3 regions of the Pseudomonas sp. IT-P12 genome follow, and region 3 is predicted to be linked to each of the others. Evidence: riboswitches for the same ligand, from Rfam matches in the RefSeq annotation. Region 3 holds a riboswitch; each other region holds the start of a gene.
The links. A riboswitch is a leader RNA that binds a small molecule or an ion and turns the genes downstream of it on or off. The one in region 3 is predicted to bind cobalamin.
Positions count from the first base shown of each region.

Region 1: another riboswitch for cobalamin. It lies ahead of ACM6IM_RS04645 (ABC transporter substrate-binding protein); the one in region 3 lies ahead of cobW (cobalamin biosynthesis protein CobW).
Region 2: another riboswitch for cobalamin. It lies ahead of cobO (cob(I)yrinic acid a,c-diamide adenosyltransferase); the one in region 3 lies ahead of cobW (cobalamin biosynthesis protein CobW).

Region 1 covers NZ_CATKPY010000011.1:300,566-304,316, forward strand. Annotated here, with positions in the region: gene ACM6IM_RS04640 (FecCD family ABC transporter permease) at 1-868, opposite strand, end outside; gene ACM6IM_RS04645 (ABC transporter substrate-binding protein) at 877-1,890, opposite strand; cobalamin riboswitch at 2,020-2,215, opposite strand; gene tspO (tryptophan-rich sensory protein TspO) at 2,320-2,769, shown strand; gene ACM6IM_RS04655 (cupin domain-containing protein) at 2,835-3,038, shown strand; gene ACM6IM_RS04660 (hypothetical protein) at 3,024-3,368, opposite strand; gene ACM6IM_RS04665 (sn-glycerol-3-phosphate transporter) at 3,709-3,751, opposite strand, start outside.
Region 2 covers NZ_CATKPY010000021.1:799,110-802,860, forward strand. Annotated here, with positions in the region: gene ACM6IM_RS12660 (cobyrinate a,c-diamide synthase) at 1-1,095, opposite strand, end outside; gene cobO (cob(I)yrinic acid a,c-diamide adenosyltransferase) at 1,092-1,703, opposite strand; cobalamin riboswitch at 1,783-2,017, opposite strand; gene ACM6IM_RS12670 (hypothetical protein) at 2,172-2,756, shown strand; gene ACM6IM_RS12675 (PQQ-dependent sugar dehydrogenase) at 2,825-3,751, shown strand, end outside.
Region 3 covers NZ_CATKPY010000011.1:772,885-776,635, forward strand. Annotated here, with positions in the region: gene cobN (cobaltochelatase subunit CobN) at 1-342, opposite strand, end outside; gene cobW (cobalamin biosynthesis protein CobW) at 346-1,407, opposite strand; cobalamin riboswitch at 1,506-1,719, opposite strand; cobalamin riboswitch at 1,903-2,131, shown strand; gene ACM6IM_RS06600 (CbtB domain-containing protein) at 2,251-2,445, shown strand; gene ACM6IM_RS06605 (CbtA family protein) at 2,457-3,161, shown strand; gene ACM6IM_RS06610 (cobalamin biosynthesis protein) at 3,158-3,571, shown strand; gene cobM (precorrin-4 C(11)-methyltransferase) at 3,652-3,751, shown strand, end outside.

The sequences.
Region 1 (3,751 bases), 470 kb from region 3:
CACCGCCCAGGGCACTGGCCGGCAACAACCGCGAATGCCCGGTGCCGAGCATCAGGCGTGCGGCATGGGGAATCACCAGCCCGACAAACCCGATGGAGCCGACGATCGACACCATCACCGCCGTCACCAGTGCAGCACAGCCGATCAACACCAACTGCACCCGGCGCACCGCAATCCCCAGCGACGCTGCCGAGTCGGCGCCAAAGGTAAACGCATCCAACGCCCGCCGATGCCACAGACACACGACCAGCCCAGCGACGGCCACCGGCACCGCCAGCCACACCGACGGCCAGCGCACGCCACTGAGGTTGCCCAGCAACCAGAACAGAATGCCCCGCGCCTGTTCGGAACTGGCCGACTTGGTGATGAGAAACGCCGTCAGGGCATTGAACAATTGCGAGCCGGCGATGCCCGCCAGAATGATCTGACCGGTGCCGTTGGCAGACCCGCTGACCCGCGCCAACACCACCACCAGCGCAAACGCGGCCATGGCCCCGACAAATGCCCCGGCCGACAGTGTCAGCAACCCGGCCCCGACACCGAGCAATGCCACCAGCACCGCGCCGGTGGAGGCGCCGGCACTGATCCCCAGCAAATACGGGTCGGCCAAGGGGTTGCGCAGCAACGACTGCAGGATCACCCCGCAGGTCGCCAGCCCGGCTCCGCAGGCGGCGGCCACCAGGGCGCGGGTCAGGCGGTAGTTCCAGACGATGCCTTCATCGATAGGGTTGAGCGTGTAACCCGCGCCCCACACTTTGTTAGCCAGCACCTGGAACACCACGCCCGGATCGATGCGTGTTTCACCGATGGCCACCCCGGCGAGCACCGCCATCAACAGCAGCAGCAACGCCAGCAGGGTGCGAATCAGGCGGGCGGTCATTTCGGCAGGTCGTAGCCGTCGATGGCGCTGGCCAGTTGTTCGAGGCCATCGAACATCCGCGCGCTGGCCTGCAGGGCCATGGCGTCGAGAATGATGATGCGGTTGTGCTTCACTGCGTCCATGTTGCGGGTGACCGGGTCGTTGCGCAGGAACGCCAGTTTCTTCTCATGGTCATCGGCCGGGAAACGGCGACGGTCCATGCGTGCAATCACCAGGAAGGTCGGGTTGGCCTTGGCAATGGTTTCCCAGCCCACGGTCGGCCATTCCTCATCGGACTCCACCACGTTGCGGATACCCAAGGTGCCAAGCATGAAATCCGGAATGCCCTTGTGCCCGGCCACGAACGGATCGACGTGCAGGTCGGTGCTGGAGAACCACACCAGCGCACTGGCCTGCTTCACGCCTTTTTCCTGGACCTTGACCACGGAGGCGGCCAGTTTGCCCTTGAGCTGCGCGACCCACTGTTCGCCGCGCGCCTGCACGTCGAAAATCTGCGCCAGTTGCTCGATGCTCTTGTAGATCGTGTCGATGCGGAACGGCTCCAGTCGCGTGCCGTCAGCGCCCACCAGGTTGTCCTTGCCTTCACAGTCGGACGGCAGCAGGTAGGTCGGAATCTTCAACTCGTGAAACTGCTCGCGGGTGCCCACCGCGCCTTGCGGCCCGACCATCCACTCGAATTCCACGGTCACCAGCTCCGGACGCTTGCCGATCACCGCTTCAAAACTCGGCTCGTTGTTCGCCAGGCGTTCGATTTTGTCGTTTTGCGTCTTGTATGCCGGCAACACATCGTTGAACCACAGCGAAGTCGCAACCACCTTGTCGCCCAGGCCCAAGCCGTAGAGCATTTCGGTGCCGGCCTGGCCGATGGTCACGGTGCGGGTGGGCGCCTGCGGGAAGGTGAGGGGGCTGCCGCAGTTATCGACGGTCAGCGGGTACTGGGTCGGGGCAGCGTGCGCCAGGGCACACAGGCCCAGACTGGTGAACAGCGCGGCAAGGCGGGGCAACAGCATGATGCAATCTCCATGTGGACCGTACTTGAAACGGGCGCGGTACGGGTCTGGAAACACACCATCGAACGCTGCGGTATAAGCAGGGCAAGGCCGGTCGGCAAAGGATGTCCTCCCCGGACACCCCGCCGGTTAGTGATTCAGCTGGCCGGCAGGTCTCCTGACTGATGCGTCGTCGCCGTGCTCCGGCCTTCCCGGATCTGATCCAGTGGCCATCGAGGAGCAGGCTCAGCACCTACAGTTGCGGGGGCAGTTTCGATTGACGCCATATACGGCGTTTCGAATTCCCTGTTAGTCCCGTTCGGGAACCGGCGGCGTATGGTAGTCGATCAGGCGGCCGAGGGGGAGCGTGGATTTTACGCCGGACGCTGGTGAACTTTTTGCGGGTCGCCACGCGTCCAAGTTTCAAATAACCCCAGACAGGAAGCGACCATGACCTACACCTTTTTCATCTTTCTCCTGGCCAGCGCGGCGGCCGCCAGCACCGGCATGTTCTTCAAGCCGGGTGAATGGTACCGATCGCTGGTCAAACCGAGCTTCACACCGCCCGACTGGTTGTTTCCGGTCGCCTGGACGATCATCTACCTGCTGCTTGCCTGGGCGGGCTACCGACTGACCCTGATCCCCGGCAGTCAGGAAGTGCTGGCATTGTGGGCGGCGCAGATTGCGCTCAACACCCTGTGGACGCCGGTCTTCTTCGGTGCGCAACGCGTGTTCGCGGGGATGGTGATTCTGGTGCTGCTGTGGCTGGTGGTCGCGGCCATGGTAGTGCTGGCTCTGCGCCTGGACGTGATCACCGGGCTGATCCTGTTCCCTTATCTGGTGTGGCTGTGCGTCGCTGCCGCACTCAACTTTGCCATCCTGCGCAACAACCCGCGATAGTTTGTTGATCGATGTAAGAACTGAAGTGCCCGGGACGTGATTTATCCGCGTCCCTGAAACTGGCCGTGATCGTTGGCAACCCGAGTCAGCCGGGGCCTTACGTGGTCAGGGGCAAAGTGCCTGACGGCTTGAAGCTCATGCCGCACACGCATCCGGAAGATCGCATCTACACCGTGATTTCCGGTGTGTTCTACATCGGCCAGGTGAGTCTGTCCGGCCCTGTTCGCCAATGCTGGCGAGCAGGGCCGGCACGATCAGGCGCGCAGTGAGGAAAACGGCAGGCGAGTCGACTTGAAGAACTCGCACATCCGGGCCGTCAGACCGGTAGCCGCTGAATCGCGACGTTGGCTGACGATCATCCGGCCGATTTCAAAGCCCAGCACGATCGCATCTTCGCGCGATACAAACAGAAGCGAGGGCGTCTCCCGCGCATCCCTGATTTCTTCGCCATCCAGCCAGATGGAAATTGTGCTGGTGTGATGCGTTTGCACACTGCCGGTAATGCTCGGGTTTGCAGTCGCAGGGCAGAAGGTTTCGACGATGATATCGTGGCCCAGGTAAGTCTCTTTCTGGATAACGGTTGCGAGCTTCGCGGTCATTCGTGCTTTCCATAGCGTTGGAACAATTCAAGGGCGTCAAGATACTGGAAAATCTGTGCAGTGCCAAATTGATATCACTGCGGATCCTGCGTTGGCAATATCAAGCAAAACAAATCGGAATCAGCTCCTGTGTTACCTCTGTGGAAGCGAGCCCGCTCGCGATGAGCGTAAACGCGTTCTTCCTGGCAAGAAGGCACATGGATTGTTCCCACTGGGTGAGTACGACCCTGTCCTGCGTGACTCAACCGGATCCAACTGATCCAGCGTCCGATTGAACGCCAGCTCGGCCAGCATGATTGACGAAAAATACAGGCAATGTCAGCGCTTTGAGCCTGGATGGTCAGTAGCGGTAACCGACATTGACCATGACCGCGGCGCCGCCC
Region 2 (3,751 bases), on a different contig from region 3:
CTCGACCGCCTGCAACGCCAGCGCCGCCAGGCGTTTCTGCATCACGGCATGCCCCGCCAGCAAGCCCACCAGCTCAGCGCGAGTGCCCTCGACATCGGTCAGCGAATCGAGCAGGTACAACATGCCGCCACACTCGGCCAGCAACGGCTTGCCCGCTGCGTGGTGAGCGCGGATCGCATCGAGCATCGGGGTGTTTTGCGCCAGCGCCACGTGGTGCAGCTCCGGGTAACCACCCGGCAGATAGAGGCTGTCGGCCGGGGGCAGTTGCGTGTCGCGGATCGGCGAGAAAAAGGACAATTGGGCTCCCATGGCCCGCAACAGATCCAGGCTGGCGCCGTACGTGAACGCGAACGCTTCGTCGCGCGCCACGGCAATGCGCACACCGGCCAGCAACGGCTCGGCGACGAATACCTCGGGCGCAGCGAATGCCACGGCGGGCGGCAGCGCGACCTCGCAACTGCTGGCCAACGCCTCGGCGGCGGCATCGAGGCGCAGGTCGAGGTCGTTCAGCTCGCTGGCCTGGACCAGGCCGAGGTGGCGGCTCGGCAGCTCGATCCCGGTTTCCCGGGACAAAGCGCCGTACCAGCGCAAACCTTCGGTCAGGCTGCCTTCCAGCAATTGCGCATGGCGCAAGGTGCCGACCCGGTTGGCCAATACGCCGGCGAACGGCAGGTCCGCCTGATACTTCGCCAGGCCCAACGCCAGGGCGCCGAAGGTCTGCGCCATCGCCGTGCCGTCGATCACCCCGAGCACCGGCACACCGAAATGCCGCGCCAGGTCGGCGCTGGACGGCGTGCCGTCGAACAGGCCCATGACACCTTCGATGAGAATCAGGTCCGCTTCGGCGGCCGCTTCCCACAACAGGCGACGACTTTCCTGCTCGCCGACCATCCACATGTCCAGTTGATACACCGGCGCGCCACTGGCGCGCTCGAGGATCATCGGGTCGAGAAAGTCCGGACCGCACTTGAACACACGCACCTTGCGCCCCTGATTGCGGTGCAGACGGGCCAGTGCGGCGGTGACGGTGGTCTTGCCCTGGCCGGAGGCCGGCGCGGCAATCAATACCGCCGGGCAATGACGTGGCTCACTCACAATTCGACGCCCTTTTGCGCTTTGATCCCGGCCTGGAAGGCGTGCTTGATCATGCCCATTTCCGTGACGGTGTCAGCCAGCTCGATCATCTCCGGCTTGGCGCCGCGGCCGGTCACCACCACATGCTGCATCGGCGGACGCGCCTGCAGGTCGCTGAGCACCTGGTCGAGGTCAAGGTAGCCATGCTTGAGGGCGATGTTCAGTTCGTCCAGCACCACCAGGCCAATCGCCGGATCGCGCAGCAGTTCGCGGGACACCGCCCACGCGGCTTCGGCCGCGGCGATGTCGCGCTGGCGATCCTGGGTTTCCCAGGTAAAGCCTTCGCCCATCACATGGAAACGCACCTGCTCCGGGAAACGACGGAAAAACAATTCTTCGCCCGTGCTGTTGCGGCCCTTGATGAATTGCACCACGCCGCACTGCATGCCGTGCCCCATGGAACGGGCGAGCATGCCGAACGCCGAGCTGCTTTTGCCTTTGCCGTTGCCGGTCAGCACCAACAGCAGGCCGCATTCGTTCGGCGAGTTGGCGATGCGTTCGTCGATCACGGCTTTTTTACGCAGCATGCGCGCCAGGTGGCGTTCGTCACGATCAGGAGTATCAGTCATGGGAGCTCTCCGTTGAGGCTGGATAACGGCGGGCAGGCGCAAAAACAGACGGCAAGAAGCCTGGCATCGCCCACCGTGATGCCGCTGGATTGAATCAGGCCGGTCTCCGGGCTCATGAGCGGCATGACACCTGACTGCGCGCCTTCCCATGTCGCGATCGACACAGTGGCTCAAAGCGCAGCGTTCACTCATTTACCGTTGCGGGGGCAGCGCCGGGATCGTGGTCGCTCATCAGTTGAACGCACGCACTCACCGGCTTCCCTGTTTCACTCTATCAACCAGGGTCATAGAGCACCTGAAACAAGCCGCGAAGGTTAGAGGGTTGGGAATGGAGCGTCAATTAAAGCCGGGACGCCGATGGGCGAATAACTGCCGCTGATCAATAAAGTGACGCCAATCTTGTGCCACACTTCCAGCAGTGATATCAAAGAGCCACAACCCCACATCACAAGAACAAGGGTGAGCCCCATGCAAGGCATGATCATCAGCAATCCGCGACTGGAATTCCTGCGCCCGCTGCTGGAACGCTGGTTTGACTGTATTGACCGCTACAACGCCGTGCGCGGCGATAACGACACGCCTTACTGGTACGACGAAAAAGCCAACCTTGGCGTGCTCTCGGCCGCTGCCTGGATGGCCGAAATGGTCACCCTGCAAAACACCCAGACCCGCAAACAGATCGAAGACGGCGAACGCAACGCCCGCGCCGACCTGCTCATCGCCTCGAGCGAGGCGCGCGCCTATCTTCAAGCGACCCAGCGCTGGCCACGGGTCAACGGACTGAACCTGACACAGGCGCTGGCAGAAATCACCAGCGACGCCAAGCGCATCAGCTACAGCAGCGACCTGAAACTGGGCTGCCTGTTCGTGGCGCCACAAAAGGCCCAGCACGGTGCCACGCCGGAAGAGCTTCAGGACATGGTCGACGACCTGCAGAAGGAAAACACCTGCGCCGTGGCCTGGTATTTCCCCTATGCCTACCGCAAGTTGCACAACGAAGCGGGCAACTACCATCCCGGCATCGCCGTGCTGCTCAAGGAGGCCCGCGGCTGAACGGTTGAACCATCACGGGCTTGCGCTTCTCTACTGATCAGATCACTGCATCCAAAGGGAAGATCAGTATGCGCAAGCCTCAGCTCGTTTTCGTCATCGCACTCGCCGGAGGGCTCACCGCCTGCGGTGAAACCTCCAGCCTGCAAGTCTCCGACGGCACCGGCCCGTCACCCCAGTTGCCGGAGCCGAACAAGACCCTGATCCCGACGATGAACATCGCCCCGGCCATCGGCTGGCCGAACGGCACAAAACCCACGGCGGCGACAGGCACTCAGGTGGCCGCGTTTGCTGAAGGCCTCGATCATCCGCGCTGGTTGTACGTGCTGCCCAACGGCGACGTGCTGGTCGCCGAAACCAACGCACCGCCCAAACCCGATGACGGCAAAGGCATCAAAGGCTGGATCACCGAGAAAGTCATGAGCCGCGCCGGCGCCGGCGTTCCCAGCCCGAACCGGATCACCCTGTTGCGGGACAAGGACCACGACGGCATCGCCGAAACCCGCACGGTGTTCCTGGAAAACCTCAATTCACCCTTCGGCATGACCCTGGTCGGCACTGACCTGTACGTCGCCGACACCGACCGCCTGTTGCGTTTCCACTATGAAGAGGGCGACACGGCGATCAAGTCGCAGCCGATCAAAGTGGCGGACCTGCCCGGCGGCACGCTGAATCACCACTGGACCAAAAACGTCATCGCCAGCAAGGACGGCAGCAAGCTGTACGTCACCGTAGGCTCCAACAGCAACGTCGCCGAAAACGGCATGGACAAGGAAGAAGGCCGCGCCGCGATCTGGGAAGTGGACCGCGCCACCGGCAATCACCGGATCTTCGCCTCGGGCCTGCGCAACCCCAATGGCATGGCCTGGGAACCACAGAGCGGCGCCCTGTGGACAGCGGTCAACGAGCGCGATGAAATTGGCAGCGACCTGGTCCCGGACTACATCACCTCCGTCAAGGACGGTGCCTTCTATGGCTGGCCGTTCAGTTATTACGGT
Region 3 (3,751 bases):
CGGCACCAGAATCAGCTGCACGCCACGGCGGGAAAGCTCGATCAGTTGCTCGACGCCATAACGCCAATAGGCGATGCCGCCATGCAGCGAGACCAGAATCACCCTGGCATGACGCAGTACTTCGTCGACATACAGGTCGACCGAAGCATGGTTCTGCACCTGCATCGGGTTGGCCAGGCGCACGCTCGGGTAGTCATCGGGCAACTGCTGCGCCGCTTCGGCGAGCAACGCCAGGCTGGAATCACCGCTGCACAGGATCACCAGCTCGGCGGGGGTTTGTCCAAGGTCGGCGATGTTGTCATCCGACACGAAACCGCCGGGCTGGGTCCTGAGCAGGTGCATGGGTCAGGCGCTGAGCGCGGCGCGCAGTTGGGCTTCGAGTTGCACGGCGTCCAGCGCCTGGCCGATCAGCACCAGGCGCGTGGTGCGCGCTTCATCGGCGCCCCACTGGCGGTCGAAGTGTTTGTCGAATCGCGTCCCGACGCCCTGGATCAGCAGGCGCATCGGTTTGTTCGGGATCGCCGCGAAACCCTTGACCCGCAGGATGTCGTGCTTGACCACCAACTGGGTCAGTGCGTCCAGCAGCAGGCTCTCGTCGGCGGGCGGCAGTTCGATGGAGATGGAGTCGAACGCATCGTGGTCGTGATCGTCCTCACCTTCATGGTGGTGATCGTGGTGGCTGTGACGGCTGTCGATGTGTTCCTCGGAACCGGCACCGAGGCCGATCAGGACGTCGAGGGGCAGGCGACCGCTGCTCGCTTCGATGACCTTGACCGCTGGCGGCAGTTCTTCGGCCACTTCCAGGCGCACGCGGGCCAGGTCTTCAGGGCTGATCAGGTCGGCCTTGTTGAGGATCACCAGGTCAGCGCTGGCCAATTGGTCGGCGAACAGTTCGTGCAGGGGCGATTCGTGGTCCAGGTTCGGGTCGAGTTTGCGCTGGGCATCGACCTGGTCCGGGAACGCGGCAAAGGTGCCGGCGGCAACGGCCGGGCTGTCGACGACGGTAATCACCGCGTCAACCGTGCAGGCACTGCGGATTTCCGGCCACTGGAACGCTTGCACCAGGGGTTTTGGCAGCGCCAGGCCGGAGGTTTCGATGAGGATGTGGTCGAGGTCGCCCCGGCGCGCAACCAGTTCGCGCATGACCGGGAAGAACTCTTCCTGGACGGTGCAGCACAGGCAGCCGTTGGCCAGTTCGAACACGCGACCGACGGCCTCTTCCTCGGTGCAACCGATGGAGCACTGCTTGAGAATTTCGCCATCGATGCCCAGTTCGCCGAACTCGTTGACGATCACGGCGATGCGGCGGCCCTGGGCGTTGTCGAGCATGTGGCGCAGCAAGGTGGTTTTGCCCGAGCCAAGAAAGCCGGTAACGATGGTGACGGGAAGTTTGGCCAGTGTTTTCATCGGATGCCCTTTGGCAAGGTGGCGGGCATACGGGACGACAAGCGCTGCGACGAAGGCGCGCGCAAGAGTTTCGCCACCGGATCACCCCGCCCGGTTGTAGTGAGAATCTGGTTCGAGGCAGGTCTCCTGGCTGACAGTGTGCCGGGCGGTTGGCCCGGCATCCGCTGCGCCTTCCCGCGAACCCGGTGCAGCGGGCTTGCAGTGGCGTGGCAGCGAACATCACCGTTCACAGTTGCGGGGGCAGCCGCGGCATCGACCGCGTTCCCTTCTTAGCTTCGACAATGGCGAAGAACCTCGAACGGACAAGGCTACGCATCGTACTGGGGCGGGTCAATGAGTTGTAGCGACGGGACCCGCCCCATCGCGAGCAGGCCCGCTCCCACAGCGGGTTTGCAAATGTCGCCTATGGGCGGGAGCGGGCTGGCTTGCGATAGCCGCGCTCGATTCCGAGTTGAGAACCGCTGCCAATTGACGCCCTGCCCCCGCCCATGCTCTCCTACACACCTTGTTACGGGTGCCCTTCACAGGGTGAAACGGGAAACCGGTGAATCATGTGCTTTACTCAAGGCCATGTCAGTCCGGTGCTGCCCCCGCAACGGTAAGCGAGCGAAGAATCATAGCCACTGTGCCGGCCATTCGGCATGGGAAGGCGATTCTTGCAGGTTTCGGCGTACGCCCAAGCCCCTCGCGAGCCCGGAGACCGGCCCGCAACACAAAGTGACGATACGTTCACTGAAATAACAAACCCGCGGTGGGCGGGCGCTGTTTGGACTTCTGCGTGCCCGATGCGCAGGAGGCTTGCATGCGCTGCCTTCACCCGTTGACAGAACAGAGGGAAGCGCCATGTCGATCATCAGCAGCACCCACCAGAGCTCCACCAGCACCACCACGACCACCCTGAGCCAACGCCTGACCGCCGCTGTCTGCGCCTCGATCCTGGGTGCCTGCCTGGTTTACTTCGCCGGTTTCTCGCACATCGAAGCGGTGCACAACGCCGCCCACGATACCCGCCACAGCGCCGCCTTCCCGTGCCATTGAGACCTGCCGACATGATCAAGCGTATCGCGCAAACCGCAGGTTTCTCCGGGCTGCTGGCCGCCCTGCTGCTCACCCTGCTGCAAAGCTTCTGGGTTTCGCCGCTGATTCTGCAGGCGGAAACCTACGAAAAGGCCGAACCGGCCGCTGTTGAAGTGCATGAACATGCCGCCGGCACCGCCGCGCACGCCCACGATGCCGAAGCCTGGGAGCCGGAAGACGGCTGGCAGCGCGTGGTGTCGACCACCGGTGGCAATCTGGTGGTGGCTGTCGGTTTCGCCCTGATGCTCGCCGGCCTCTACACCTTGCGCGCCCCGACCAAAACCTCCCAGGGCCTGCTCTGGGGCCTGGCCGGTTACGCCACCTTCGTGCTGGCACCGACCCTCGGTCTGCCGCCGGAATTGCCAGGCACCGCTGCAGCGGACCTGGCACAGCGGCAACTCTGGTGGATCGGCACTGCAGCTTCCACCGCCGTCGGCATTGCCCTGATCGTCTTCAGCCGTCACTGGCTGATGAAGCTGCTGGGCGTGGCGATTATCGCCGTGCCTCACGTGATCGGCGCCCCGCAACCGGAAGTGCATTCCATGCTCGCCCCCGAGGCCCTGGAAGCGCAGTTCAAGATCGCTTCGCAGTTGACCAACGTCGCGTTCTGGCTGGCCCTGGGACTGATCAGCGCCTGGTTGTTCCGTCGCAAGCATGATGGTCAATACCACGCATGACCGTGGATAGCACAGCGCCGACCCTGGTGGTCGGCCTGGGCTGTCAGCGCGGCTGTCCCCTCAGCACGCTGCGAGCCTTGCTCGATCAGGCATTACAAGCCCATCAAGTCGAATTGCACCAGATCAACGCCCTGGCCAGCATCGACCTGAAGCGCGAAGAGCCGGGCCTGCTCGAACTGGCCGCGCAACTGGCACTGCCGCTGACGTTTTTCAGCAGTGAACAACTGGCCGCTTATCAATCGCGCCTCAGCCACCGTTCCCAGATCGCCTTCGAACGCACCGGTTGCTACGGCGTGGCGGAAAGTGCCGCCCTCGCCCTCGCCGAACAACTCGCCGCGGCGCCTGCCACCTTGCTGATCAGCCGCCAGAAATATGCCCAGGCGACCTTGGCGCTGGCCCGTTCGACGTAGAATCCCCGATAATCCCACCCTTGATCATGAGCGATCTTCATCTGAAGGTTGGCCCAGCCCTTTTTTGACAGGAAACGACGATGACCGTCTATTTCATTGGCGCAGGTCCCGGCGACCCGGAACTGATCACCGTCAAAGGCCAACGCCTGATCCGCAGTTGCCCTGTAATCATCTACGCCG